Regions from separate parts of the Lysinibacillus sp. C5.1 genome, predicted to be linked through region 2. Evidence: a T-box and tRNA genes for the amino acid it is inferred to sense, from the RefSeq annotation. Region 2 holds a T-box; the other holds one or more tRNA genes.
The links. A T-box is a leader RNA that pairs with one kind of tRNA and senses whether it is charged. The one in region 2 lies ahead of I5435_RS14975 (glycine--tRNA ligase), so its partner is inferred to be a tRNA-Gly.
Positions count from the first base shown of each region.

Region 1: it encodes a tRNA-Gly, which carries the amino acid that the T-box ahead of I5435_RS14975 (glycine--tRNA ligase) is inferred to sense. The anticodon was not compared.

Region 1 is NZ_CP066226.1:4,201,186-4,216,784, forward strand. It holds gene I5435_RS20615 (redox-sensing transcriptional repressor Rex) at 1-68, opposite strand, end outside; gene I5435_RS20620 (ABC transporter ATP-binding protein) at 364-2,307, shown strand; gene tsaD (tRNA (adenosine(37)-N6)-threonylcarbamoyltransferase complex transferase subunit TsaD) at 2,953-3,972, opposite strand; gene rimI (ribosomal protein S18-alanine N-acetyltransferase) at 3,972-4,424, opposite strand; gene tsaB (tRNA (adenosine(37)-N6)-threonylcarbamoyltransferase complex dimerization subunit type 1 TsaB) at 4,414-5,124, opposite strand; gene tsaE (tRNA (adenosine(37)-N6)-threonylcarbamoyltransferase complex ATPase subunit type 1 TsaE) at 5,121-5,573, opposite strand; gene I5435_RS20645 (hypothetical protein) at 5,686-6,015, opposite strand; tRNA gene I5435_RS20650 (tRNA-Asp) at 6,208-6,283, opposite strand; rRNA gene rrf (5S ribosomal RNA) at 6,421-6,536, opposite strand; rRNA gene I5435_RS20660 (23S ribosomal RNA) at 6,602-9,529, opposite strand; rRNA gene I5435_RS20665 (16S ribosomal RNA) at 9,895-11,446, opposite strand; tRNA gene I5435_RS20670 (tRNA-Gly) at 11,657-11,730, opposite strand; tRNA gene I5435_RS20675 (tRNA-Arg) at 11,749-11,825, opposite strand; tRNA gene I5435_RS20680 (tRNA-Leu) at 11,850-11,935, opposite strand; tRNA gene I5435_RS20685 (tRNA-Lys) at 12,005-12,077, opposite strand; tRNA gene I5435_RS20690 (tRNA-Gln) at 12,091-12,165, opposite strand; tRNA gene I5435_RS20695 (tRNA-Asp) at 12,171-12,246, opposite strand; tRNA gene I5435_RS20700 (tRNA-Glu) at 12,274-12,345, opposite strand; tRNA gene I5435_RS20705 (tRNA-Asn) at 12,347-12,423, opposite strand; gene I5435_RS20710 (SprT family protein) at 12,515-12,976, opposite strand; gene I5435_RS20715 (Tex family protein) at 13,040-15,214, opposite strand; gene sigB (RNA polymerase sigma factor SigB) at 15,368-15,599, opposite strand, start outside.
Region 2 is NZ_CP066226.1:3,057,239-3,072,837, reverse strand. It holds gene I5435_RS14985 (HD-GYP domain-containing protein) at 380-2,098, shown strand; gene I5435_RS14980 (GNAT family N-acetyltransferase) at 2,209-2,976, shown strand; gene I5435_RS14975 (glycine--tRNA ligase) at 3,152-4,537, opposite strand; T-box leader at 4,704-4,880, opposite strand; gene I5435_RS14970 (transcriptional regulator CcpN) at 5,018-5,650, shown strand; gene I5435_RS14965 (pyruvate, water dikinase regulatory protein) at 5,669-6,481, shown strand; gene dnaG (DNA primase) at 6,690-8,522, shown strand; gene rpoD (RNA polymerase sigma factor RpoD) at 8,555-9,682, shown strand; gene I5435_RS14950 (hypothetical protein) at 9,968-10,531, shown strand; gene cccA (cytochrome c550) at 11,021-11,371, shown strand; gene I5435_RS14940 (tRNA (adenine(22)-N(1))-methyltransferase) at 11,530-12,222, shown strand; gene I5435_RS14935 (Nif3-like dinuclear metal center hexameric protein) at 12,224-13,345, shown strand; gene I5435_RS14930 (hypothetical protein) at 13,361-13,585, shown strand; gene I5435_RS14925 (hypothetical protein) at 13,837-14,028, shown strand; gene I5435_RS14920 (lactococcin 972 family bacteriocin) at 14,110-14,532, shown strand; gene I5435_RS14915 (hypothetical protein) at 14,621-15,599, shown strand, end outside.

The sequences.
Region 1 (15,599 bases), 1.1 Mb from region 2:
TGGATAAATCGATAGTAAAGAGGAAGTCTTTTAGTTGTGGCTTGTGGAATTTTCACTTCTTGTTTCAAACTTTTTCCTCCTTATAAACACATCAAATCCACAGAAGTGCATTTGAATATTCTTTTGAAACATGCTTATACAAATCAATTACATCACTGTGTAATTGCGTCCAGATATTTTCCAAGCTTATGCGGTAATCTGTGACATCCACTGGTGGATTTCCCTTTAGTTAACGGCGTTTTTTACGCCACTAACTAAAGAGAAATCGTTTCAATCTTACATGACAGCTTGGAATAAGTAAAGCACTGACATTGCAAGCAAATCCCTCATCATTTACACTAAGAATGAATTGAGGTGTCAAGAATGATTGTATTACAAGTCAATCAACTATATAAATCCTTTATTGCCGATGAAATTTTAAGTGGCGTAAAACTAGAAGTTCAACATCGTGATCGTGTCGCATTAGTAGGACGTAACGGTGCTGGTAAATCCACTTTACTAAAAATCATTGCTGGTCAATTGTCATATGATGCTGGCGATATTATCATTCCAAAAGGTGTACAAGTCGGCTATTTGGAACAACATGCTGGACTAAATTCTACGTTGTCAATTTGGGACGAAATGATGACAATTTTCGAACCGCTTCTTTCACAAGAAAAAGCATTACGTTCCCTTGAACAACAAATGGCTAATCCAGCCGTTTATGATAACTCTGACATGTATACAAAGATAATGTCCGAATATGACCAATTACAACATGATTTTAAAGATGCAGGTGGCTATCAGTACGAGTCTGATACACGCTCTGTTCTTCATGGAATGCAATTTTACCCAGAGGATTATGAAAAACCAATTAGCTCCTTGTCAGGGGGCCAGCGAACTCGTCTAGCTCTTGCTAAGCTGCTACTAAGCAAGCCCGATTTATTAGTTCTCGATGAGCCTACCAACCATTTAGATATTGAAACGCTATCTTGGTTAGAGAATTATTTAAAAGGCTATGAAGGCGCTATTTTAATTGTTTCCCATGACCGTTATTTCTTAGATCAAGTTGTTTCTATCGTCTATGAAGTATCTCGCCATCGCGTCACAAAATATACAGGCAACTATAGTGCCTATTTAGATGAGAAAGCAAAAAACTATGAGCGCGATATGAAAATGTTTGAACGCCAACAAGATGAGAAAGCCAAGCTAGAGGATTTTATTCAAAAAAATATTGCCCGTGCCTCGACGACCAAAATGGCACAAAGCCGACGCAAAATGCTTGAACGCACAGAATGGATGGACTCCCCTGAAGGAGATGAAAAGTCCGCTAGCTTCGGTTTTACAATTGAACGGCAAAGTGGAAATGATGTACTTTCTATTGATGCCTTAGCTGTTGGCTACGGTGACAAGCAAATTTCTAGTGGCATAACACTACGAACTTTTCGTGAAGACCGCATCGCATTAGTCGGACCAAACGGGGTGGGCAAATCCACATTATTAAAAACCATAGTAAAAGATTTGTCCCCACTTGCAGGGGAAATCCGCTATGGTACTAATGTGCAAATTGGCTATTACGATCAAGAACAGGCGAAACTATCTAGCAACAAGAGCGTTTTAAAGGAACTATGGGATGAATGGCCATTAATGAATGAAAAAGATATTCGCACTGTACTTGGTCGCTTTTTATTCAGCGGCGAAGATGTGGATAAAACGGTAAACTCTTTATCTGGTGGTGAGAAAGCTCGACTGGCATTGGCAAAGTTAATGATGCAAAAAGCGAATTTCTTAATTCTCGATGAGCCTACCAACCATTTAGATTTGGATAGTAAAGAGGTGCTAGAAAATGCCCTAATTGATTATCCTGGAACGCTCCTTTTCGTATCACATGACCGTTATTTCATTAACCGAATTGCTACCAAAGTTGTTGAGCTATCTGGAGAAGGTTCTTTTGAGTATTTAGGTGATTATGATTATTATCTTGAGAAAAAACAGGAGCTTTACGAAATTGCTCAAATGAAAGCAGCTTCTCAGTCACAACTACAATCAACAGCATCTGAAAAGACCTCTACTTCAACAATTGATAAAGAGGCAAAAAAGCGTGAACGCCAAATTAGAAGAACTATTGAAGAGCTAGAAGTCAACATGCAAAAAGCTTCAGTAGAAATTGCTCGTTTAGAAGAAGCACTTTGCGATTCTGAAATTTTCACAGACCATGAGAAAATTACACAACTACAAAATGAGTTAGCTACTGTTAAAGAACAGCACGAAGTCATTGAAATGGAATGGCTTGAGCTAAATGAAGAATTAGAAAATATTATTTTGTAAATCGTATAGCAACTGTATAATCTTTTAAGTACTTGGCACTAAACATAAATACCTTGCATAATATAAGCTCCTAAATCTTAAAAATCCACTTCGCTTTCCGCGGGCACACACGTAAGCCGCAACCCTCGCTATCGCGCGGAATGCCTTCGTCTTACGTTCTGCCGTGGATTTTTCCTCATAATTTTCAGAATTGTTTTAGTACCTGGCACCTTTAGCCATATGCTTGTCATATGGCTTTTTTCTTTACTCGCCTTAATTTTTCATATATATTGGTCAAGTGCTATTTTTCGACAAAAAATGCCCACAACTTTATTCACACTATAAAACTAGTAATATCAACATATCAACAGACTTTTCCACACTGTCCACAATTTCAAATTATTTAATCCACATAGTTTTGTGTAAAATACGCTACTATATATAGAATAATCACAACTTATGCACAAGTTATCCACATTTTGTGCATAAGTACGAATGTTCGCAGTTTTTTCACATGTTTTTTTCACACGTTCTGTGGATAATTTTCTGAATAATTTGTCAATTATTCTTTTTCTATTATAAATATATATATTCTTACAATATTCAAGATTTTATACGTAAAAAAAGAGGAAGCCCGAATAACTTGAGCCTCCTCTTTTCAATCTCTTAGTCAACCCACGATTTTAATTCCATACCCGGGCGACCATTCATCATCATATTTCCACGAATACCAGCTTCAAACATTGGTGTTGCGGCTGCTCCAATCATTGCTGCATTGTCTGTACACAATTTCAATGGCGGTACAAAAAATGGAATTCCCTCTTTTGCGAAAACCGTTTCAAGGGATGTGCGCAGTCCTTTATTCGCAGCTACTCCACCAGCTGCAATGACTTGTTTAACATTATACTCCCGCGCTGCACGCAATGTTTTAGCTGTTAGAACTTCCACTACACTTTCCTGAAAGCCCTTTGCAACTGCAGTTGGTGATATTTCTTCACCACGTTGATCCATATTGTGCTTATAGTTAATAACTGCCGATTTTAAGCCACTAAAGCTAAAATCATACGAGCCTTCTTCAAGCCATACACGAGGAAAAGCAACGGCTTCTTGCCCTTCATGTGCTAACTGATCTATACGAGGACCTCCAGGATATGGTAAGCCTAGCACGCGTGCAACTTTGTCGTATGCTTCACCTGCTGCATCATCTCGTGTTTCGCCAATCACTTCAAACGAACCATGCTCTTTCATATAAACAAGCTCTGTATGTCCCCCTGACACAACAAGGGCTAGAAGTGGAAATTCCATCGGTTGAACAAGTGCGTTAGCATAAATATGTCCAGCAATATGATGCACACCTAAAATCGGTATATTATTGGCAAAGGCAAACGCCTTTGCAGCATTAATGCCAATTAAAAGTGCTCCTACAAGACCAGGTCCTTCTGTAACAGCTACTGCATCTAAGTCAGAGGGCTTCATATTCGCTTGTTTTAGCGCCTCTTCAATAACAATAGTAATTTGTTCGACATGATGGCGTGATGCAATTTCTGGTACAACACCACCAAATCGCTTATGGCTTTCAATTTGTGAAGCTACCACATTTGAAACAATTTCAGAACCATTACGAATAATCGCGGCTGCTGTTTCATCACAGCTCGATTCAATTGCTAATATAACTCGATTTTCCATTATAAATTCACCCACATGACTAGGGCATCCTCCCCGTTATCTGTATAGTATCCTTTGCGTATGCCACCATCTTGAAATGCTAGCTTGCGGTAAAGGTTTTGCGCCACAGTATTGGTTTCACGTACCTCTAGGCTCATCACGTCCATTCCATGCTCACGTGCAATACGCATCGCTTCCCGCATTAAGCCTTCTCCGATTCCTTGTCCACGAGCCGTCTCTAAAACAGCCACATTGGTTATTTGCGCCGCATCTATAACCATCCACATGCCACAAAAACCAATTATAGTATTGTTTTCATCTACTGCTAAAACATAGTGTGCATATTGATTTTCATGCATCTCATAGTAAAAAGAATCCAATGTCCATGGTGTAGGAAATGTAGCAAGCTCAATCGCATATACCGCTGGAACATCCTCTGACACCATTTTACGATATACGATATTACTGCTCATGTGTCTTCTCCTTTTGCTCCTTTAACCAATTCGCTTCAGCCTCAGCAATGCGTTTATATTGCGGAGTAAAATGGTGAACTGCCTCGATACTCGGTAGCTCTTCTGCGCTCGCTAAAAGAATGGCTGCACTAGCTCGTGGCAAGTCCTCATGAAGAGCTGCACGACACGCGTTTACTCCAAGAACTTCAACAATTTTATCCCAAAATACATCGACATCAGCCCCTACAAATAGTATAGGCGCGTTTAAAGCTTCCAAACGTGTTAACAGTGCCTCTATATGATCATGATAGTCTTCTATAACCACATCCAGTTTTGTTCCTTTATAAACAGCAGTATATACATTGCCCCGACGTGCATCAAAGATAGGACAAATTAGTCCATCAAAAAGTGCTGCATTTGCTGCTAAAACTTTTAAGCTTGAAACACCGACTAATGGCTTTTGAAGCGTCCACGCTAATGTTTTAGCAAGCGTTACACCAATGCGCACGCCTGTATAAGATCCAGGTCCTTCTGATACAGCAATTGCATCTAGTTCATTTGGCTTTACACCTACATTTGCTAGTATCGTTTCAATTGCTGGCATGGCTCCTGCAGAATGCGTTAATTTTATATTTTGTACAACCTCGGCCATCACTTTTCCGTCCTTTACAACTGCAACAGAAAGTGGCGCATTAGCTGTTTCAATTCCCAACCAAATCATCTCATTAGCTCCTCACATAGTGCCTCGTATCTCTTTCCATAAGGCATTAACACAAATCGTCTTTCGTTTTCACCAATACGATATATTTTAATTCCTAAACGTTCCTTTGGTAAATCCTGTTCAATTAGATGGGCCCACTCAACAACAGATACCGCATCACCGTAAAATAGCTCATCCCAGCCAAGGTCCTCATCGCTTTCTGCCAAGCGATATACATCTAAATGATTAAAAGGTAAACGTCCCTCATATTGTTTTACAATAGTAAAAGTAGGGCTATTAACCGTTCTTGTTACTCCTAGCCCTTTTGCTAATGCCTTTGTAAATGTGGTTTTCCCAGCCCCTAAATCCCCTTCTAATGTAATTGTATCTTGAGCCATCAGTAAATTTGCTAACTTAATGGCAAAGCGTTCTGTATCCTCTAGTGAATTCATTATTTTTTCAAATATCATCTCTATGTCCTCTCCTAGCTCATTACTTCTAGTTTACCGAAACACAAGCAAATGTTCAAAGCATCCAGTGAATTTCAAAAAAATAAACACGTCCTTCTGATTGAAGACGTGTCTACTCTCTTGTTGAATATCCCTTTACAGCAATAACCTCTTTATTTACTAATTTATCATCTTTAAATTGAATTATGTAGGCTTGTGTCATAAGGATTTCATCATTCCAACGATAATAATTACTTTCAATCATCTCACTAGCGTCCCCACCAGCAATTTTAACTACATCCATATACGTCATACCTTGTTTCAGTTGCGCAAATTCATGTTCATTCATATTTTTTTGCCAATGATATGAATTTGATTCCTCAATATCAATAATGGGTACTCCACAAGCAACCTTAAGTATAAAGATTAACCAATAGATACCGAAACGAAAAGCTATGGACATACCTCCGTCCTTGCAAAAACTCATACTGTCTATACATATGCACTGGACAACGATTTAGTGCATATCTTTTAGTATCCTCTATTTTCATGAAGCTATTGGCGATTCCATTGTTTTATTGGCGATTTCATACGCACTCAAATAAAAAAGCCCTTATGATTAATAAAAATCATAAGAACTGTAATTTCATATAAATGGCGGTCCCGACCGGGATCGAACCGGCGATCTCCTGCGTGACAGGCAGGCATGTTAACCGCTACACCACGGGACCTCTTTAAGACATTTATAAATATAACACAAAAAATATAAAATTACAATACTATTTTTATTTACTTATTAAAAAATAGTAAAGAATACCTCTAATCTGGCAATAAAAAAACAGCCAGCACAAGGCTAACTGTTTGAATTGCCTAGCGACGTCCTACTCTCACAGGGGGAAGCCCCCAACTACCATCGGCGCTAAAGAGCTTAACTTCCGTGTTCGGTATGGGAACGGGTGTGACCTCTTTGCCATCATCACTAGACAGTATTTAATTGAAAGGTTGTTCTTTCAAAACTGGATAAACGGTTCATTGAATGTTTCAAACTTTTGGTTAAGTCCTCGATCGATTAGTATTCGTCAGCTCCATGTGTCACCACACTTCCACCTCGAACCTATCTACCTCATCGTCTTTGAGGGATCTTACTTACTTGCGTAATGGGAAATCTCATCTTGAGGGGGGCTTCATGCTTAGATGCTTTCAGCACTTATCCCGTCCACACATAGCTACCCAGCGATGCCTTTGGCAAGACAACTGGTACACCAGCGGTGTGTCCATCCCGGTCCTCTCGTACTAAGGACAGCTCCTCTCAAATTTCCTACGCCCACGACGGATAGGGACCGAACTGTCTCACGACGTTCTGAACCCAGCTCGCGTACCGCTTTAATGGGCGAACAGCCCAACCCTTGGGACCGACTACAGCCCCAGGATGCGATGAGCCGACATCGAGGTGCCAAACCTCCCCGTCGATGTGGACTCTTGGGGGAGATAAGCCTGTTATCCCCGGGGTAGCTTTTATCCGTTGAGCGATGGCCCTTCCATGCGGAACCACCGGATCACTAAGCCCGTCTTTCGACCCTGCTCGACTTGTAGGTCTCGCAGTCAAGCTCCCTTGTGCCTTTACACTCTACGAATGATTTCCAACCATTCTGAGGGAACCTTTGGGCGCCTCCGTTACCTTTTAGGAGGCGACCGCCCCAGTCAAACTGTCCGCCTGACACTGTCTCCTGCCCCGCTAAGGGGCATGGGTTAGAATTTCAATACAACCAGGGTAGTATCCCACCGACGCCTCCTTCGAAGCTGGCGCTCCGAGATCTCTGGCTCCTACCTATCCTGTACAAGTTGTACCAAAATTCAATATCAGGCTACAGTAAAGCTCCACGGGGTCTTTCCGTCCTGTCGCGGGTAACCTGCATCTTCACAGGTACTATAATTTCACCGAGTCTCTCGTTGAGACAGTGCCCAGATCGTTACGCCTTTCGTGCGGGTCGGAACTTACCCGACAAGGAATTTCGCTACCTTAGGACCGTTATAGTTACGGCCGCCGTTTACTGGGGCTTCAATTCGCAGCTTCGCTTGCGCTAACCACTCCTCTTAACCTTCCAGCACCGGGCAGGCGTCAGCCCCTATACGTCACCTTACGGTTTTGCAGAGACCTGTGTTTTTGCTAAACAGTCGCCTGGGCCTATTCACTGCGGCTCTCATGCGCTTGCACGCTCAAGAGCACCCCTTCTCCCGAAGTTACGGGGTCATTTTGCCGAGTTCCTTAACGAGAGTTCTCTCGCACACCTTAGGATTCTCTCCTCGACTACCTGTGTCGGTTTGCGGTACGGGCACCTCTCACCTCGATAGAGGCTTTTCTTGGCAGTGTGAAATCAGGAACTTCGTCCATACGGACTCGCCATCACAGCTCAACGTTACAGTGTGCGGATTTGCCTACACACACGCCTTACTGCTTGGACGCGCACAACCAACGGCGCGCTTACCCTATCCTACTGCGTCCCCCCATTTCTCAAACGGTGAGGAGGTGGTACAGGAATATCAACCTGTTGTCCATCGCCTACGCCTATCGGCCTCGGCTTAGGTCCCGACTAACCCTGAGCGGACGAGCCTTCCTCAGGAAACCTTAGTCATACGGTGGACGGGATTCTCACCCGTCTTTCGCTACTCATACCGGCATTCTCACTTCTAAGCGCTCCACCAGTCCTTCCGGTCTGACTTCAACGCACTTAGAACGCTCTCCTACCACTGACATCGTAGATGTCAATCCACAGCTTCGGTGAATCGTTTAGCCCCGATACATTTTCGGCGCAGCGTCACTCGACCAGTGAGCTATTACGCACTCTTTAAATGATGGCTGCTTCTAAGCCAACATCCTGGTTGTCTGTGCAACGCCACATCCTTTTCCACTTAACGATTACTTTGGGACCTTAGCTGGTGGTCTGGGCTGTTTCCCTTTTGACTACGGATCTTATCACTCGCAGTCTGACTCCCGTGTATAAATATCTGGCATTCGGAGTTTGTCTGAATTCGGTAAACCGGGATGGCCCCCTAGTCCAAACAGTGCTCTACCTCCAGTATTCTCATCACGAGGCTAGCCCTAAAGCTATTTCGGAGAGAACCAGCTATCTCCAAGTTCGATTGGAATTTCTCCGCTACCCACACCTCATCCCCGCACTTTTCAACGTGCGTGGGTTCGGGCCTCCAGTAAGTGTTACCTCACCTTCACCCTGGACATGGGTAGATCACCTGGTTTCGGGTCTACGACCACGTACTAATTCGCCCTATTCAGACTCGCTTTCGCTGCGGCTCCGCCTTCTAAAGCTTAACCTCGCACGTAATCGTAACTCGCCGGTTCATTCTACAAAAGGCACGCTATCACCCATTAACGGGCTCTAACTACTTGTAGGCACACGGTTTCAGGATCTCTTTCACTCCCCTTCCGGGGTGCTTTTCACCTTTCCCTCACGGTACTGGTTCACTATCGGTCACTAGGTAGTATTTAGCCTTGGGAGATGGTCCTCCCGGATTCCGACGGAATTTCACGTGTTCCGCCGTACTCAGGATCCACTCTGGAGGGAACGAACTTTCGACTACAGGGCTTTTACCTGCTCTGGCGGACCTTTCCAAGTCGCTTCATCTAACTCATTCCTTTGTAACTCCGTATAGAGTGTCCTACAACCCCAAGAGGCAAGCCTCTTGGTTTGGGCTCTTCCCGTTTCGCTCGCCGCTACTCAGGGAATCGATTTTTCTTTCTCTTCCTCCAGGTACTTAGATGTTTCAGTTCCCTGGGTCTGCCTTCAAGACGCTATGTATTCACGTCAAGATACTACGCGATTAAACGTAGTGGGTTCCCCCATTCGGAAATCTCCGGATCAAAGCTCACTTACAGCTCCCCGAAGCATATCGGTGTTAGTGCCGTCCTTCTTCGGCTCCTAGTGCCAAGGCATTCGCCGTGCGCCCTTAATAACTTAACCTATCGGCTTCCAATCCACTGCGCATTTCGTTGTCAGCTTCTCTCGTTCAATCAGTCACGTACGTAAGTACGCTCCTTCATTCACTCGTTCGCTTCCTAGAACTGCTTGTGTCTTGAAACCCTATTTCGTTATTAAGCCTATAAAAAACTTAAAAAATAAATGTGTTTGTTACAATTTCAATGTCGTTTTATCCAGTTTTCAAAGAACAAATTCACTACCTGCTTCTACTTCTTCGCAAATTTGCGACAAAAGCGTAGCGACAGGAGCACAGTTTTGAAGTATTTCATCGTAATGATGAACCTTCAAAACTGAACGCAAAACGTAATCTTACAAACCCAAGGTTTGTATTCCGAAAATATCCTTAGAAAGGAGGTGATCCAGCCGCACCTTCCGATACGGCTACCTTGTTACGACTTCACCCCAATCATCTATCCCACCTTCGGCGGCTGGCTCCAAAAGGTTACCTCACCGACTTCGGGTGTTACAAACTCTCGTGGTGTGACGGGCGGTGTGTACAAGGCCCGGGAACGTATTCACCGCGGCATGCTGATCCGCGATTACTAGCGATTCCGGCTTCATGTAGGCGAGTTGCAGCCTACAATCCGAACTGAGAACGACTTTATCGGATTAGCTCCCTCTCGCGAGTTGGCAACCGTTTGTATCGTCCATTGTAGCACGTGTGTAGCCCAGGTCATAAGGGGCATGATGATTTGACGTCATCCCCACCTTCCTCCGGTTTGTCACCGGCAGTCACCTTAGAGTGCCCAACTAAATGATGGCAACTAAGATCAAGGGTTGCGCTCGTTGCGGGACTTAACCCAACATCTCACGACACGAGCTGACGACAACCATGCACCACCTGTCACCGTTGTCCCCGAAGGGAAAACCATATCTCTACAGTGGTCAACGGGATGTCAAGACCTGGTAAGGTTCTTCGCGTTGCTTCGAATTAAACCACATGCTCCACCGCTTGTGCGGGCCCCCGTCAATTCCTTTGAGTTTCAGTCTTGCGACCGTACTCCCCAGGCGGAGTGCTTAATGCGTTAGCTGCAGCACTAAGGGGCGGAAACCCCCTAACACTTAGCACTCATCGTTTACGGCGTGGACTACCAGGGTATCTAATCCTGTTTGCTCCCCACGCTTTCGCGCCTCAGTGTCAGTTACAGACCAGATAGTCGCCTTCGCCACTGGTGTTCCTCCAAATCTCTACGCATTTCACCGCTACACTTGGAATTCCACTATCCTCTTCTGCACTCAAGTCTCCCAGTTTCCAATGACCCTCCACGGTTGAGCCGTGGGCTTTCACATCAGACTTAAGAAACCACCTGCGCGCGCTTTACGCCCAATAATTCCGGACAACGCTTGCCACCTACGTATTACCGCGGCTGCTGGCACGTAGTTAGCCGTGGCTTTCTAATAAGGTACCGTCAAGGTACAGCCAGTTACTACTGTACTTGTTCTTCCCTTACAACAGAGTTTTACGAACCGAAATCCTTCTTCACTCACGCGGCGTTGCTCCATCAGGCTTTCGCCCATTGTGGAAGATTCCCTACTGCTGCCTCCCGTAGGAGTCTGGGCCGTGTCTCAGTCCCAGTGTGGCCGATCACCCTCTCAGGTCGGCTACGCATCGTTGCCTTGGTGAGCCGTTACCTCACCAACTAGCTAATGCGCCGCGGGCCCATCCTATAGCGACAGCCGAAACCGTCTTTCAGTATTGTCCCATGAGAGACAAGAGATTATTCGGTATTAGCCCCGGTTTCCCGGAGTTATCCCAAACTATAGGGTAGGTTGCCCACGTGTTACTCACCCGTCCGCCGCTAACGTCAAAGGAGCAAGCTCCTTCTCAGTTCGCTCGACTTGCATGTATTAGGCACGCCGCCAGCGTTCGTCCTGAGCCAGGATCAAACTCTCCATAAAAGAAATTTGATTAGCTCAAATTGTTTTGCTGGCATCAATTTTGATGTCCAAAATTTTGTTTCGTTCACTAACAAAGTTAGCTAGTAAAAACTATATTGATTACGTTTTGCTTGTTCAGTTTTCAAGGTTCATTTTGTTGCCGTTTGTTTCAGCGACTTTTACATCTTAACATCTTTCGTTAATGATGTCAACAATTTTTTAAATATTTTTTGGAGCGGGTGATGAGAATCGAACTCACGACATCAGCTTGGAAGGCTGAGGTTTTACCATTAAACTACACCCGCAATTATTAAAATGTATTATGGCGCGCCCGGCAGGAGTCGAACCCACAACCTTCTGATCCGTAGTCAGACGCTCTATCCAATTGAGCTACGGGCGCATGTGTTAAATAACTGAACTGACTTGGTGCGGCCGAGAGGACTTGAACCTCCACGGGGTTGCCCCCACTAGGCCCTCAACCTAGCGCGTCTGCCGTTCCGCCACGACCGCATTCAAAAAATAGGAACCTTCTTATTATACAATGATAATTCGAATTTTCAACCTTTTTCTTAAAAAAGATGAGCCATGAAGGACTCGAACCTTCGACCCTCTGATTAAAAGTCAGATGCTCTACCAACTGAGCTAATGGCTCATTAAGAAATGAATGGCTGGGGTACTAGGATTCGAACCTAGGCATGACGGAATCAAAATCCGTTGCCTTACCGCTTGGCTATACCCCAATAAGTGGCGGTCCCGACCGGGATCGAACCGGCGATCTCCTGCGTGACAGGCAGGCATGTTAACCGCTACACCACGGGACCAATGTTACAATTATCTATTTATGAAAATGACCCCTACGGGATTCGAACCCGTGTTACCGCCGTGAAAGGGCGGTGTCTTAACCGCTTGACCAAGGGGCCATGGCTCCGAAGGCAGGACTCGAACCTGCGACAACCTGATTAACAGTCAGGTGCTACTACCAACTGAGCTACTTCGGAATAATCATATTGTGTTGTCGGCTTTATCTTGTCGACTTTTACTATTATAGGGATTAGCTGAATAAACGTCAACACTTTTTTAAAAGTTTTTTTACTCAACTATCATTAATTGCCCTGAACACTTGCCACAACAGTATCTGTTCACATTGAATCTAATTTTTCTAACATACCTTTGGTGACATTGTATACATTCATATGTATAGTGAGGGCGCTGTTTTTGGCTACGAGATTTAGGTATTTGCAACGCTGAACAAAATCGAGGGGCATTCACTTTTTTTAACAACGCTCGAAAATCTTTATCTCGATGTTGATAGCCCTTTCCTTCAAGGTGCAAGTGGTAATGACATAATTCATGAAGAATGATTCCCTCTACCTCTCTAACACCATATATTTCAAACGCCTTTGGATTGATTTCAATATGGTGGGATTGCAAAAGATAACGCCCACCTGTTGTACGTAACCTTGGATTAAAGTATGCACGATGCATAAAGGGTTTATGAAAACTTTCTAATGAAATTCGACTTACAAGCTGTTGCAGTTCCTCATTGTTCAATTTCATCACCTCTAACAATAAGAATACCACACTGCGCAGTATAGACAGTGTGGCAAGAAATTATTACACTTCAACCATTTGTTTTTCTGGAGGAAGCATCGTTAATGAAATACGGCCTTTGTTTACCTCTATTTGTTCCACCCATACTGTGACAATGTCACCTAATGCCACAACCTCTAATGGATGTTTAATACGTTTTTTTTGCAACTTGGAAATATGCACAAGCCCATCTTGTTTTACACCTATATCAACGAATGCACCAAAATCGACGACATTCCGTACAGTACCTTGTAATTCCATTCCTACTTGTAAATCTTCCATTTTTAAAACATCCGTTTTAAGTAATGGTTGTGGGAAAGCATCACGCGGGTCACGGCTTGGTTTCATTAAAGTATCTACAATATCCTGAACAGTAACAACGCCAATCCCTAGACTTTCACTTAACGCTTGAACATTAAGAGCTGCAATTGCTTCCTCTGCCTCTTGTGTTCCTAGTTCTTTTTTATTTATGTGAGCCGCTTCTAAAATTTGCTCTGCAATATTGTAGCTTTCTGGGTGAATACCTGTCGCATCGAATGGATTTTTCGCTTCAGGCACACGCAAAAACCCTATTGCTTGCTCATACGTTTTTGCACCGAGGCGAGGAATTTTCTTCAGTTGCGCACGCGTTGTGAATTGCCCATTTTCTTCTCGTACTTTTACAATGTTTTCGGCAACGGTTTTCGATAGCCCTGAAACATATTGCAATAAAGAGGCTGATGCTGTATTGACATCGACACCAACTTGGTTGACCGCTGTTTCAACTATAAATGTTAATGATTCTGATAATTTCTTTTGAGAAACATCATGCTGATATTGTCCAACACCTACTGCCTTTGGCTCAATTTTTACTAATTCCGACAATGGGTCCTGCAAACGTCGAGCAATTGACACCGCGCTCCGTTGCTCTACTTGCAAATCAGGAAACTCAGCACGCGCAACCTCCGATGCTGAATATACGGATGCACCGGCTTCGTTGACAATAACATAGGCCACATCTGTGTTCACTTCACTTAAAACATCGGCAATAAATTGCTCAGTTTCGCGTGAGGCTGTCCCGTTACCAATCGCAATGATTGTAATAGGATATTTCGCTAAAATCTCTTTCACAACTGCTTTTGATTTTGCTACATCTGGCTTTGGTGGATGTGGGTAAATCGCCGTAACTTCTAGCATTTTACCCGTCTCATCAACAACAGCTAATTTACAACCCGTACGATAGGCAGGATCCACCCCTAGTACATACTTACCTTTTAACGGTGGCTGTAGTAAAAGATTGCGGAGATTTTCCGAGAAAATATGAATCGCTTGCGCCTCTGCTTTTTCCGTTAATTCATTACGTAACTCTCTCTCAATTGATGGTTGAATTAATCGTTTATAGGAATCCTCTATTGCAAGTTTCACTTCAGCAATGGCAGGTGAAAAACCTGTTGCTGGTATCCACTCTTTCCACATAATCATCAGTACTCGATCTATCGGTACTTGGATAACAACCTTTAAGACTTCCTCCTTCTCCCCACGATTGACAGCTAAAATACGATGAGGAACAATGCGGTTGACAGGCTCTTCATATTCGTAATACATTTCAAAAACCTTTTTTTCATCTAGTTCCGCATTTTTTAAAGCGGTAGTCAGCATACCTTCTTTCCAAGAAAAAGTACGGATTTTCTGCCGTATACTTGCATCATCAGCAAAGCGCTCTGCTAAAATGTCACGTGCTCCAGCAATTGCCTCTTCCACTGTTGCAACATTCTCCATATCAACAAAATCTTGAGCTAATTGGACTAACGCTTCACTACGATACTCTAGCAGGAGATCAGCTAGAGGCTCCAACCCTTTCTCCTTTGCGATTGTCGCTTTCGTACGTCGTTTTTGCTTATATGGGCGATATAAATCTTCAACACGTTGTAATACCGTCGCCACTTGGATGGCTTGTTCCAGCTCTGGCGTAAGCTTATCTTGTTCTTGAATTAAACGAAGAACCTCTTCTTTACGTTGTTCAAGTTGCTGTATGTAATGATAACGATCTTCTACAGCTTTTATTTGCACCTCATCCAAAGAGCCAGTAGCTTCTTTTCGATAGCGCGCAATGAACGGGACGGTGTTACCTTCATCCAGTAATTTTATTACTGCCTCTGCTTGATTTGGTTTAATTGCTACATCCTTTGCAATAAGCTGGTACATTTGTTTTTGTTCCACATTATCACTACCTTTTTTCTTTTCATTTTACCACTACACTTCAATAAAAAACCAAAGATAGTCCATCCACCAAGAAGGACAGCCAAAAATAAAAGGCGCTTATTGCTATTGGATTATGAAACCCTCTAGTAATAAACGCCCTAATGATAGGTATTACAGTGGCACACTTCCACTTGCAAGAATGACCTCCTGTAATTTCTTAATTGCTTTTCTTTGAATTCTCGAAACATGCATTTGAGAAATACCTAATAGTTCTCCCGCTTCTTTTTGGCTCAGTTGCTCTAAATAAGTAAGCTGAATAATTTGTTTTTCTCGCTCATTCAAAACTTCCATTGCATCTGCAACAATCATTCTTCTGTTGGTCATTTCATAACCTATATCTTCT
Region 2 (15,599 bases):
ATTTATCTATATTTTTAAATAGGTCAAATGAAATATAACATTGCCTGAATATCGATAAAAATAAATAAAATAAATAAGAAAAAATAACTAATTTTTAGCCGGTTTATAATATATGCATAGTATTAACTAATCATTTAAGCCCCATATACTAGTTGAAAAGGAATTTTAACCTATGATATTGTAAAGATACAAAGAAATGTCATATTAATTATTCTTGTATAATTATACGAATTAAAGTTTAGGAATGTAATTTCAAACTATTTTAAAACCATGCCTCTATCAGCAAAACGTACTATTGTACGTTATTAGATTAATGCAGTCCTATGGAAAAGGGAGGGAGGTCACATAATGCTCTAACCATGCGTGTGTGGCTGATAAAATGCTAAAAAAAGTGATATTATGTATTGATGAAGTAGAAGCCGGTGATATTTTAGCAGAAGATATTTTTTCCGAGTATCGCCTATTAGCTAAAAAAGATTTAGTGCTAACTGAAAGAATTATTGCATTACTTAAACTTAGAAGAGTAGAAGAATTGTCAGTTTATCTATCATCAGATTCAGTAAGAATTGTTCATGATTTAAGTATACAACGTACAATGGAGTACGAAGATATTTTTGCACCACTGTTGGAGAAAAATGAAGAGATAGATGAATATCAAGTAGCGGTCAGTAATCTATTTATGTCAACGTTAGAAAATGTTGTACATGAATTACGTTATGGTCAAATATTAAAAAGTACGCAGGATACGGCATATGTCAGAGGTATATTTGAACGGATTTTAGCAGAAAAGAGTCGCTACGATTTGCTTATGCGTTTAAAGGAGTGGGATGAATACTCATTTGTCCATTCCTTTGATGTCTTTGTTCTTGGAACAATTTTTGCAAGACAATTAGGCTTAACGGACATTGAGATGCTTGCCAGAGGTTATTTATTTCACGATATCGGCAAAGTTTTTATTCCACAAGAAATCTTAAGTGTAAAAAGAAAACTGTCCGAAGATGAATTTGATATAGTCAAAACACATACGACGAAAGGCTACGAGCTTCTTATAGAAAATGGTGAAGCTGATATTGCCTATTTGGCGCGCGATCACCACGAACGCTTTGCTGGAAAAGGGTACCCTAACCAACTGTGTGCAGATGATATGAGTGAAGGTGTTCAGTTATTACAAATTATTGATGTCTATTCTGCAATGACCTCAAAGCGTGTATATCATTCTGGATATGGTGCGACGGATGCTTTAGCAGTTCTATATCGTGATCGGCATTTATATAATGAAAAATTTATGAACAAATTTGTAGAATGTCTTGGCATCTATCCTGTAAACTCAGTTGTGTTACTATCAGATAATCGTAGTGCTCAAGTAGAGCTTGTCTATGATATGTTCCCAACATTGCCGAAAGTAAAGTTACTAGATGAACAAACGTCCATGAACTTACCACTGAATTATAGTGTCAAAATTGTTAAAATGATTGATTATCGTGCCAATAGTTTTGAGGAGATTTTTAATTTATTTATCGAGCAGTTGATACGTAATGATGAAAATTCTTTAAGGGTACATTTCAATAAATTGATTGACCATTTACATCCGAAAGAAATTGTTTTAAAAATTTTTCTCCCAGCTTTTCGTATTCTTCGACTACTAACGAGAGAAATACAAACCGATATGAAGAAATATAAAAATTCCATACTCATATTAAATAAATTGTTGGAAGAACAATTAAATGTTTTGTACATGGATTATCAGCATGAGCAAACAACTATTTTAGTTGTTGAAACGGCTGTTCGAGAAAATTTTTTCATCAAACTTGTTCAGAGTATTTTGTATATTGACAAAATTGTACCATTCTTTATCAATCCGGGAGATGACCAGCGCATTACGCAACTAATGGAGCATTGTGGAGTCAATGTTGCCTATTTTATTGAGGAAGAATTGACGATAGACAGACGAGTGCGTCCTATGCGCGAAGGGACATTTCTCTATTACTCTCTAAGTGATATTGAGGAACTGTTAGTAAACTTAGTAGGGATGAGTATGAAAAAGTTTCTATTTGAAGAAAAAATGCAAGAGCGATTATTTATATCGTTAAAAGCATAAAGCAAGATATTTATGACGACCAAATCAACAGTTGATTTGGTTTTTTTTGTAAGCTTGCAAGAGGGATTAGATAAGGCAGTTGCAATTTTAAAGGGGGAGTTCGATTGGCAATTGATAGTATCATCGAATTGAATGAACAAAATATTGTTCAAAGTGGATGCTTTTGTCTACGCAGTAATCCACATGCTACAGGATATATAAATAAAAGTAACTGGCTTTATGAAAGATTTCATGAAGGATTAAAGTATATAAAAATAATGGACAATAATAAGCAGGCAGGTTTTATTGAGTATACACCGATTGAGTATTCTTCAAGGGTTGTGTTTGGTGAAAACCATGTTGTGATTCATTGTTTGTGGGTAAGTATTACTGGAAAGGGCTATGCCTCGAAATTGATTGATAGTTGTATAGAAGATGCAAAGAAACAACAGAAATCAGGTGTCATTGTCATTACAAACGCAAATAGTTCGTGGGTTCCGAGTAAGCAAATTTTTTTGAAACATAACTTTAAAGAATTAGAGCAGGCACCAAATGGATTTGAATTGCTCGTTTATAAGTTCAAAAATGCACCAAATCCATATTTTCCGAACGATTGGGATAAGCGGCTAGCATCTTATCAGGAGCTAACAATATTCCGAACCCCTCAATGTCCCTTTGTAGATATTGCAACGGATAATGTTGTAGAGGCTGCAAAAAAACTAGGCATTCATGCTGAAATCATTGATGTGCAAAATAGAGAAGAATTAGTCAGACTTTCTCCTACGCCTTATGGTGTCTATGGAGTCATCTATAAAGGAAAATTACTAGCCTTTCATCGACTTACTGTGCATTCGGCGATAAAGCGTTTAAAAGCCTTTCATCCAATTGATGGTAAATAGAGCGCTAGTTTTAAAAGCGGAAGTAGGCAGTGACTCTTGTAAACAACTAGACATACACTAGTGTTACAGCTTACATGTATGCCCACAAAAAGCATCGCCGAAGCAAAAACGTGTTAGATTGACTGTAATCAATCTAACACGTTTTCTTTGCTTAAAACCTAACTAATCGTTTGAATTAAAATTGAAGATGCTTTTCGATATATGCTTTCACATCAGCGATTGGCATACGTACTTGTTCCATTGAATCACGATGACGAACAGTTACTTGACCATCTTCTTTTGAATCGAAATCGAATGTAATACAGAATGGCGTACCGATTTCGTCTTGACGGCGGTAGCGTTTACCGATTGATTGAGACTCATCAAAATCAACAGGGAATGATTTACGTAACGCTGACCATACATCTGCAGCTTCATCAGATAATTTTTTAGAAAGTGGAAGAACAGCTGCTTTAAATGGTGCTAAAGCAGGGTGGAAACGTAATACGGTACGTTTGTCATCACCTTCAAGCTCTTCTTCATCATAGGCGTCACATAAAAATGCTAATGTCACACGGTCAGCACCTAAAGATGGTTCGATACAATATGGTACATAACGCTCGTTTGTTACTGGATCAATATAAGTGAAATCTTCGCCTGAATGTTCCATATGTTGTTTTAAGTCGTAGTCTGTACGATCAGCTACACCCCAAAGCTCGCCCCAGCCGAATGGGAATTTAAATTCGATATCAGTTGTTGCATTTGAGTAATGCGATAATTCATCTTCCTCGTGGTCACGTAGACGCATAGAATCTTCTTTCATACCTAAGTTTAACAACCAGTTTTTACAGAATTCTTTCCAATAGGCATGCCACTCAAGATCTTCACCAGGCTTGCAGAAAAATTCAAGCTCCATTTGTTCAAATTCACGAGTACGGAATGTGAAGTTCCCTGGCGTAATTTCGTTACGGAAAGACTTCCCGATTTGTGCGATACCAAATGGTGTACGTTTACGCATAGAACGTTGTACGTTTTTAAAGTTAACGAAAATTCCTTGTGCTGTTTCTGGACGAAGGTAAATTTCATTTGTTGAAGATTCTGTTACACCTTGGAATGTTTTAAACATTAAGTTGAACTGACGAATATCAGTGAAATCTGCTTTGCCGCAATCAGGGCAGACAACATCGTATTTCACCATTGTTTCTTTCATTTGATCGAATGTCATACCATCAACGATAATTTCATCACCTTTTGCTAGCGCAGCATCTTCAATGATTTTATCTGCACGGTGACGCGCTTTACAAGCTTTACAGTCTACCATTGGGTCGTTGAAGTTGCCAACGTGACCAGATGCAACCCATGCTTTTGGATTCATCAGGATAGCCGCATCGATTCCAACATTATGTTCAGATTCTTGGACAAATTTTTGCCACCAAGCTTTTTTGACATTGTTTTTTAATTCCACACCCAGTGGACCATAATCCCAAGTATTTGCTAAACCTCCGTAGATTTCAGAACCCGGGAAGACAAAGCCACGATGCTTTGCTAAAGATACAATTGTTTCCATTGATTTGTTAGCCATAATAATAGCCTCCTTCGTAATTTTTCCTTGCATTTGAGTGAAACGTAACTGTCTGATAGGACGAATAGATAGACAACAATCATGATAGATTACCCTCATATTTGTTGAAAATAAGAATTCGCCATATCCAAAATAAAAATAGCACCCGTCTCCGGGCACGAAAATGCCCAGGGACGAGTGCTAATACCCGCGGTTCCACCCTGATTGTTTTAAACGCTTTGTTTAAAACCTCTTTTCAAAAAGTTAGCTCAAGGAGTGCCTTTCTCTGTTGCTATGTAGACTTTCACCATCTTCTACTCGCTAAATAAATGAACAGATACTTTTTTCCTATCATCGCCTGTATAACGCAAGATTGCTCGAAAATACATGGAGAGCAAGCGTCTGTGTCAATATTGTAGCATGTAGTTCTTTTCTTCGCAATAACCATTAAAATAGTATATAATAATTGAGCATAAGTATAACACTATTAGATTTGAGGCGGTGAGTCCAATCGAACTCAATAAACGTCAGGAAGACATTTTACAAATTGTGAAAGAGAACGGCCCGATAACAGGGGAACATATTGCAGAACGTCTCAATCTGACAAGAGCGACTTTAAGACCAGATTTAGCCATTTTGACAATGGCTGGCTTTTTAGATGCTAGACCAAGAGTTGGTTATTTCTATTCTGGTAAAAAAACATCCGTAACATTAACGGATAGCATTAACAATTTAAAAGTTAAAGATTTTCACTCTGGACCTGTTGTTGTACCTGAAACAATGACGGTGTATGATGCCATTTGCTTCATGTTTTCAGAGGATGTCGGGACCCTTTTCGTTGTCGATAAAAACGAATTTTTGACAGGTGTTCTGTCTCGTAAAGATTTACTGCGTACAAGTATTGGCACGCAGGATTTAAATAAAATTCCTGTACATATTATTATGACACGAATGCCAAATATCTCGTACTGTGAAAGATCCGATTCGTTAGTTGTTGCAGCTAATAAGCTAATAGAACGAGAAGTAGATTCATTACCGGTAATCGAACCACAAGAGGGTGGATTGACGATTGTAGGTCGTCTCACTAAAACGACCATTACACGTGCTTTCCTGTCGCTTGCGCAAAATGTCTAAAAATTGAAGGGGAACAGCATGAAAAGACTACGAGTTTTTGTTGTATCTGATTCAGTCGGCGAAACTGGGGATCAAGTAGCCAAAGCCGTAATTAGCCAGTTCCGACCAGGCTTGGAAAATACGATTATTCGGCGCTTTCCACATATTCAAACAGAGGAGCTTGTTCGAAAAATTGTGTGCCTCGCTGCAAAACAGAAGGCATTTGTTGTCTATACACTTGTTCGACAAGACATGCGTACATTACTACATGATTTATGTGAGAAAGAAAAAGTACATGCTGTAGATATTTTAGGACCAGCGTTGAAATCGATGGCAACCTTTATGGAAGAAATGCCATTAGAGACACCGGGCATTGTGCATCAACTTGATGACGACTATTTTAAAAAAATTGAGGCGATAGAATTTGCGGTGAAATACGATGATGGCAGAGATCCACGAGGCTTATTGCAAGCTGATATTGTACTTGTGGGTGTTTCACGTACATCAAAAACGCCTCTTTCACAGTATTTAGCACATAAACGTTATAAGGTGGCAAATGTACCATTAGTCCCGGAGGTCGCGCCACCAGAAGAATTATTTAAAATCGATCCGAAGAAATGCTTTGGTTTAGTTATCTCTCCTGATAAATTAAATTCAATACGAAAAGAAAGATTAATGACATTAGGGTTAAATGATGATGCCATCTATGCTCAGCATGTCCGTATTTTAGAGGAGATTCAACATTTTGAACAAGTTGTTGAGAAAATAGGTTGTAAAGTGATTGATGTAACAAATAAAGCTGTAGAGGAAACAGCGAATATTATTATTGAACAGCTAGCAAGTTGTAAATAAGAAACCAAATTGTGTAAACCACCTCGGGGTAGTAGAGGCGGTTTTTTTGAGTGGGTTTTGAAATTGGTATAGATAAATACTAATTTTTGTTTTATAATAATAAAATTGTGGTAAAAATATTTAAAAAGAGAAAAATCCTATTTTTTTGTCGAGAAATAAAGGATTTTTAAAACGGATATCGAATTGTGTTCTAGAACGTAAATTAAAGATGGTGATGAATTTGGCAGGGAAAATACCAGAAGAAGTGATTGAGCAGATTCGTACACAATCGGATATTGTCGATGTTATTAGCGAATATATGCAGCTAACAAAGCGCGGGCGCAATTGGTTTGGTCTCTGTCCTTTTCATGGAGAACAAACGCCATCTTTTTCTGTGTCAACCGACAAACAGATTTTTCATTGTTTTGGTTGCGGTGCAGGCGGTAATGCCATTACTTTCGTCATGGATATCGAAGGGATTTCTTTCCCAGATGCAGTCGTCAAACTAGGTGAACGTGTGGGTGTACATTTAGATGTTGGTCCAACTTTGCCTCAAGCGACGACAAAGATTTCAAAAGCGGAAGAAAGGATGAAAGAAGCACATGCTTTTGCGGCAGATTTTTTTCATCATTTATTGCTGAACACAGAAGATGGGGAAGAGCCTTTAAATTATTTGCTAGAAAGAGGATTTACAAGGGAACTTATCGAATCTAATAGCATTGGATGGTCTCTCCCAAGCTTTGATGCATTAACGATATTGCTTGAAAGAAAAGGTTATAACTTACAAGAAATCGCAGATAGTGGTCTAGTAATCAAACGTGAAGGAGAAGAACGCTATTTTGATCGTTTTCGGGGACGTATTATGTTTCCAATTCGAGATGAGAACGGTAAAATTATTGCCTTCTCAGGGCGAATTCTGTCATCGACAGGTGAAGAGGCAAAATATTTAAATAGTCCAGAATCACCAATTTTTCAAAAGAGTGAAGTGCTATATAACCTAGACAAAGCACGAACCTCTATTAGAAAAAATCGTCAAGTAGTGTTGATGGAAGGTTTTATGGATGTTTTAGCTGCAACTTCAGTTGGTGTAACAAATGCCGTAGCAACAATGGGTACTTCGCTTACGAATCAGCATATCACAAAGCTAAAGCGCTTAGTAGAGCAAGTTACGATTTGCTATGACGGTGATAATGCTGGATTTGATGCGGCGAAACGAGCGGCACAGTTATTACAAACGGAGCGCATGAAAGTGAATATTGCGGTGATACCAGATAAACTAGATCCTGATGAGTATATTCAAAGTCTAGGTGGACAGGCTTTTAAGGAACAGATTTTGGAAAACCCACATACGTATATTGCTTTTATGATGATGCATGCTAGACGAAATAAGAATTTTCAGTTTGAAAATGATACGCTTCAATATATTCAAGAAGTACTCGAACAATTAGTGGGTAGCTCCTCACCGATTGAACGAGATTTGTATATCCGACAGCTATCGAATGAAACAACGATTTCGGAAGAAGCAATTTATGCCCAATTCCGAAAACTAGAGGCAAATCAGGTACGCACTGCGAAAGTGGAAATGCCAACGCATACACCTTCGATGCCAGTCACGCAGCGACAAAAGCCTATGGACGCAGCAGAACGTGCCGAACGTTTATTACTGGCTCATATGCTTCATAATATAGATGTAGTGGACAGGGTATTACGTAGTGAGCAAAAAGAGCCTTTTGTACGAGATGCATATATGGCAGTTTTTGTTCGATTGGTAGGATTTTATGAGGAATATGGTCATCCAGATTATCAGCGCTTTGTCGAGATATTAGATGACGCTGAATTACGCAAAATTGTGATGGAAGCTGCTTTAGTGGAAAGGGATCCAGACCAAGCAGAGTCAGAGGTTACAGATTCTATTCGACAGCTTCAAAAATATAGAATTGAGCAGGAAATTCATCAAAAGATGCATGAGTCAAAGGAAGCGGAGAAGATGCACGAGTATGCGCGTGCACTTGAAATCGCCCAACAGATTATTCATTTAAGAAAATCGTTATCGGCGATTTAACCCGATTCGGTTGTTTAGAAGGAGGAAGGTTTATGGCGGACAAGTCTGAACGTTCAAAAGAGGTAGAAGTAGAAATTACATTAGATGAAGCAAAAAAATTACTACAAGAAAAGGCGAAAACAGAAGGTGAAATTTCAATGAAAGAAATTTCAGAGAAATTACTGCCCTATGAGTTGGAAAATGAAGAAGTTTTTCATTTCGCTGAAGATCTTGAAAAACATAAAGACATTCAAATTATCGGTAAAGAAGAATTTGAAGAAGAAAGCTTAATGAAAGAAGAAGCTAACGAAGAAACGTTCGATTTAAATGATTTAAGCGTACCACCAGGGGTAAAAATTAATGATCCTGTTCGTATGTATTTGAAAGAGATTGGTCGTGTAGATTTACTTTCTGCTGAGCAAGAAATTGCACTGGCAGAACGTATTGAGCAAGGGGATGAAGAAGCGCGTAAACGTTTAGCTGAAGCGAATTTACGTCTTGTTGTATCAATCGCCAAACGCTATGTGGGCCGTGGAATGTTATTCCTTGATTTAATTCAAGAGGGGAATATGGGACTTATTAAGGCAGTTGAAAAATTCGACTATCGTAAAGGTTTTAAGTTCTCCACTTACGCAACATGGTGGATTCGTCAAGCGATTACACGTGCGATAGCAGACCAAGCACGTACAATACGTATCCCTGTGCACATGGTAGAAACAATTAACAAATTAATTCGTGTGCAACGTCAATTATTACAGGACTTAGGTCGTGAACCGTCTCCAGAAGAAATTGGCGAGGAAATGGATTTAACACCTGAAAAAGTACGTGAAATTTTAAAAATCGCGCAAGAACCAGTATCTCTTGAAACGCCAATCGGTGAAGAAGACGATTCACATTTAGGGGACTTCATTGAAGACTCAGAGGCTCAATCTCCTTCTGATCATGCAGCCTATGAATTGTTAAAAGAACAGCTAGAAGATGTATTAGATACATTAACAGACCGTGAAGAAAACGTACTACGTTTACGTTTTGGCTTAGATGATGGACGTACACGCACGTTAGAAGAAGTAGGGAAAGTATTTGGTGTAACACGTGAACGTATTCGTCAAATTGAGGCAAAAGCACTTCGTAAATTGCGCCACCCTTCTCGCAGTAAACGTTTAAAAGATTTCTTAGAGTAAAACAGAACTTCAAACTTATATATGCAAACCCCGCCACTTAAATTTTGTAGCGGGGTTTATTCTTTATAAGCTATTTTTAAAGTAGCTGTCCTTCTTTGGGACATTTAGCAGTTTGAACACTATTAAACCATGTTAATTTAACATAATGATATAAGAGATGTAAAAATACATAATTTGAACGGATGATAAGTTCCGTTTTTTGCGACTTTTTACAGATGTTCTTTCTTTAATTGTGAGATAAAATTGTAGTACAACCATTATTAAGCAATGTTTGGAGAAAATACGATGACAAATCCACGGAAAAAAATTATTTTAAATGAGATATTGTTTTGGAAGCAAAATAAGCTATTACCAGAGCACTACTGTGACTTTCTAGCCACTCTTTATGCAGAGGGAAATGATGTGGAAGAGCTAGAGGAAGCAACTCATAAACAGGCAGTATTGCCTTTAGAAAAACGAAAAATGATGTTCTTCATAGTGGGATTATGCTTGGGTATGCTACTGCTCTTGTATATTTATTTTACAGTCACTTCTTTATTGCTTTTATTAACAGGTATTGTAGCCATTGCTACAATTACATTATTCATAATGGCTTTTCGAGTTGCGACCAAAAATAACTTATTAGCACCTGTCTTTCATATTATTGCTGCTATCTTGTTATTTAGCTTATCTATTCGCATGTATACTACATATTTTAGTGGAAATAATACTGTGCTGTTTGTCATTATCGCTGCAAATTGTGGGGTATGGCTAGTATCAGGTATCAAAATGAAGTTGCTTTATTTCACAGTATCTGGTGGTCTCGGGTTATTAGCACTTATTGGTTATTATTTGTATAATTTTATGTAAAAAAATACACCGCTATGACGAACTTTTCATTCATAGCAGTGTATTTTATTTTTGTAATATAGTAGTATGACTTTTTTAAAAAAGTATAAATAGAAGAAAAAATAGAAAAAACATCGAATAATAATATATCAAAATAATAGTATAACCTATTTGTGAAATTGTTAGGATAAATCAACAGCATAATAGGACATAAAGGTTTTATACGACAGCTATTAAATTTTTCATTGGACGTATATGATTGCCAATATGGTGGCAAAATATTGGCGAGAAGTGAAAGAGTTGAGTTATTAGAAGGTACATTATCAGTCCATATTTTGGGTTTAACAAGACATAATTTATCCAATTGATACAGAAATGTCGAAATTGTTACAAACAAAGGAAAACTTAGCGAATGGGGCTTTTCGTTTCTTGTTTAATGCAGTACAATATTAGATGTTGACTGATTCTATATTATAATAGAAGTAGACTTATTATGAGGAGGGGAAACATATGAAAAACAATCCAGTCGTTCCTTACATCTTGATTCTGGCATTTGGTATAGGTCTTATTTTCTTCATGTCTTTACAAGGCGCAGATAACAAGAAAGAAATTGCTGCTGAACAAGAGGGCGGTGGCGAAACTACAGAAGCTAATGATGATGGTTCTGCATTAGTACAAACTTGTATCGGTTGTCACGGTGGTGACTTAACTGGTGGTGTTGGTCCAAACCTACACGGTTTAGATGAAGCTCGTATCGTAGACGTGTTAACAAACGGTATCGAAGGCACACCTATGACACCAGGAATGAAAAACGAAGCGGAAGCAAAAGCAATCGCTGAGTACATTTCTACTCTAAAATAGTTTTAAAAAATGGCTGTACTAAAAAGTGTCTTTACGCTTTTAGTACAGCTTCTATTATGATGGAGTTGCTCAAAAATCTGAGACAACTCCATTTGTTTTTTTGTTCAACATCATACATACTAGAGTGGACTCTATATTTATAAGGTAGGCGGTTTAAAATGAACGCACAAAAATTATCAAAACGTTTAGAAACAGTGGCAAAATTTGTTCCAACTGGTGCGGTTGTAGCAGATATTGGCAGTGATCATGCATATTTACCATGCTATTTAATTCATAAGGGGATTGCTGCGAGCACAGTAGCTGGCGAGGTTGTAAAAGGACCGTATGAATCGGCGCTAGGACAAGTAAAAAAAGAAGGGTTAACGGAGAAAATTACTGTTAGACTTGCAGATGGCTTAGCTGCAGTGGAGGCAACTGATCATGTAGATACTGTAACAATAGCTGGCATGGGTGGACCACTCATTGTGTCGATATTAGAGAAACATCCACAAAGCTTACAAGGTGTTACACGTCTGATTTTGCAACCTAATATTCATGCAAAAGTTATCCGGGAATGGGCTTTAACAAATAATTGGGCCATTCTCGATGAAGATATTTTAGAAGAAGATGAAAAAATATACGAAATTCTTGTCTTACAAAGAGGAGCGATGACGTTATCTCCATCGGAAATCTTATTTGGTCCTAAATTATTGTTACGTAAAGCACCAGCTTTTTTAAAGAAATGGCAACGAGAAAAAGAAAATTGGCAACGTGTTTTACAGTCCATTGAAGGGGCAGAGCCAACTCTTGAAATTGAGGAAAAACGTGCAGAATTAACAGCACTACTTGAGTTAGTGGAAGGAGTTTTATAGCATGAAATCAGTAAATGGTCAGGAAATTATACAACTATTTGAATCATGGTCACCAAAGCATCTTGCATGTATGGAGAATGATCCAATTGGACTTGCCATTGGAACGTTAAATAAACCTGTAAACAAAGTATTAGTGACATTAGATGTGAATGACGCCGTAGCAGACGAAGCGATTGCCCAAGGCTGTGAACTGATTATAGCGCATCATCCGCCTATTTTCCGTCGACTAGCGAATATTCGTACGGACAATCCCGCTGGACAATTATACGAAAAACTTATTAAACATGATATTGCGGTCTATGCCGCACATACAAATTTAGATGTAGCGGAAGGTGGCGTCAATGATTTATTAGCTGATGCATTGCTGCTCGAAAATCGCTCTATTTTACAAGAAACGTATGCTGAGGATGTTTTAAAACTAACCGTTTTTGTACCGACTGCCGATGCAGACGTGCTGCGTGAGGCATTAGCAAAAGCGGGAGCAGGTCGTTTAGGTTCTTATGAAGCGTGCAGTTATACATCGAGTGGAGAAGGGCGTTTCCGTGCACTTGAAGGGGCAAATCCGCATGTTGGTTCTATTGGAGAATTACATGTCGAGGAAGAAGTCAAAGTGGAAGTGGTTTTGCCCGCGTCCATTAAAAACCGCGTATTGAAGGCACTGTTAAATGCCCATCCATATGAGGAGCCTGCGTATGATATCATTCGCTTGGAGCAACAAACGAATCGTATGGGATTAGGTCGTGTTGGCTATTTACCAAAAGAAATGCTGTTACAAGATTTTGCAGAGTTTGTAAAGAAACAACTAGATGTACCAACTGTTCGTGTTGTCGGCGATTTGCAGTCAACAGTAAGAAAGATTGCACTAGTCGGTGGAGATGGAAATAAGTATATTTATACGGCAAAGCGTGCAGGTGCCGATGTCTTTTTAACAGGCGATATGTATTTCCATACGGCACAGGATGCACAAGCAATTGGTTTGCAAATTGTAGACCCAGGTCATCATGTTGAAAAAGTAATGATTACGGGTGTTGCGAAAAAAATGGCAACATTGTGTGAGACCAAAAAATATAGAGTAGAATTTGTCCAATCTACTATTCATACAGAACCATTTTTATTTGTTTAAGAGAGGGGAATACATGTGGCAAATGGGAAACCTGCTGGGAATAATGCAGGCAAGTTATGGATTATTATCGGCTTACTAATTGCTGTGTTTGGTGGCGGTATGACACTTATGACAAATATGATGAATGAGAAAAAAATAAATGCCATGACTGCGCAATGTGAAAACGATGGAGGCAAAGCCATCGTGTCAAAAGAAAAGAGCTTTCTAGCAACAAATTATTCGTTTGAATGTAAAAAATAGAATGATTCGCATATGAATGAACGCAACTTTTAAAGGAAGTTCCTTTAAAGGTTGCGTTTTTTTGTTATAGTCTTACAGATAAATCTACTATTTTTTTATTGTTATATAAATATTAAGAATATATTGATTTTTCTATTATCTTATGCTATATAAAAAATAATTAAATGAGAATCCATTGAGAATGTAAATTGTAGGAATGTGGAACAGTGTTGACGATAACAAAATGCTAGAAATAGGAGGTATATTTCTATATGAAAAGAGGCGATAAAATTAAAAAGATTCCAGCACCATATGTTTATCTAATGCTAATATTTATTTCGTTACTATCATTAATCAGGGATTATGAAAGTACGCCTATTTGGATAAAGGTTTTTGGGATATTTGGCATTTTAGGATTTTCCGTACTCACATATTTGGAGAGAGATAAATTTTTTAGAAAGTAAAGTGTTCTATCAATTTCTATCCATTACATAATAAAAAATAGCCATAAATTCTTCCTTGTCAAATGAAAGGAGGTGAGCCATATGTTAGCCAAAAAAACTGTGAGGGTGAAAATAGTAGTGTTAGCGTTGGTGGCATTATTGTTATTGCCATCTGGCGTTTTGGCAGTGTCCCATAAAGCTATTCAGGAACCTTTAATTGCTACAACATCAATGGTTGCCACACAAAGTGATCAATTCAACCGCGGAGACATTTCCCGTAAATGGCTAGCACCAGGACCAATCACGCAATATCCAAATGAAGGTGGCACGTGGGAGTATGGATTTTGGGATGTTAAAGTGCGTTCCTACTACACAGTGGATCGCTGTCATGGAAGCACGGTAAATCTGAATGGTAATATATCAAGATCAGCTGAAACTAGAGCAGGAAAAAAATCAATTGCTGAACTTTGGGCGGTGCAGTTACCTACCCATAATGATCGATATTACTATTGGGTATGCGATTAAGTACTAAAGCTTTAATCCTTTTGGGGCTTGGAATGTCTTTCACAGTAGGCTTTCCAAGCTTCTCAATAAAAGATTAGGGGGAGTGGTTATGCTTAAAAAAGCAGTGCAACTGACATCTTTGATTTGTGTAATGCTGCTGTCTCTGCTTATTTTTCAATATACGTCACTTATCCAACAGCGGCTGCCATTAGGCACGACCCATCAATTTGATTTAAATCTTGCTGAAACTACTATTGCAAAAGATCAATTGGTTTCGGATCTTAACCGACTAACAGATCAATATAATGCAATTGTAGTCAAAACTTCAGTAGATCCAGAAAACTACAACAACAAAAAAGATATCATCTATTTCGGTACTGCAAAACCAGCATTTCATGGCTTGCTTATAGAGCAGAATGCGATTAAGTGGTTCGAATCTGCTCTAACAGGTGACTTGCTTTCAACTGCAGAAATAGGCACCCGTTCTTTATCAGGCACCTATGCTTTTAACGCTGGAAAAGATTTTCAAGTAGCAGTAAATGATTGGGCGCAACAGCATCAAATTGGGCTTTTATGGGTTCCAGAACCATCTATACTAAGAATCATTTTTGCATACTTATTTCAAAATGGTACAGGAAATGCAGTGCTCGCTTCCTTGCTGTTATTAGTAACGACCATTAGTACGTGGATATTTCAACACGCAAAAGCAAGGTCTATTCGATTATTAGGCGGTGTCAAAACAAGGAAAATCCATGTGGAGGATACAACGACAATTTTATCTTATATCTTTGTCGGATTTTTGTTAGGTTTGTTCATTTCATTAGGCTATGTAGGTGTCGTAAAGGACATTCGACAAATTCCATTCGTATTGAATCCTCTACTACTTTGTCTAATACTATTCTTAATTGGCGTTGCCATCATCACAGCATTGCTTTCGCTAATTGCTAGTCCAAAAGCTGCCCATATAGCCAAAAGACAAATTCCGTTGAAGCGGTTTTCCATAATGGGAAAGCTAAGTCATGTTCTTGTTATAATTTTATCGCTAATTGTTATCCCGACCATTATCACATCTATACTAATAACCAATC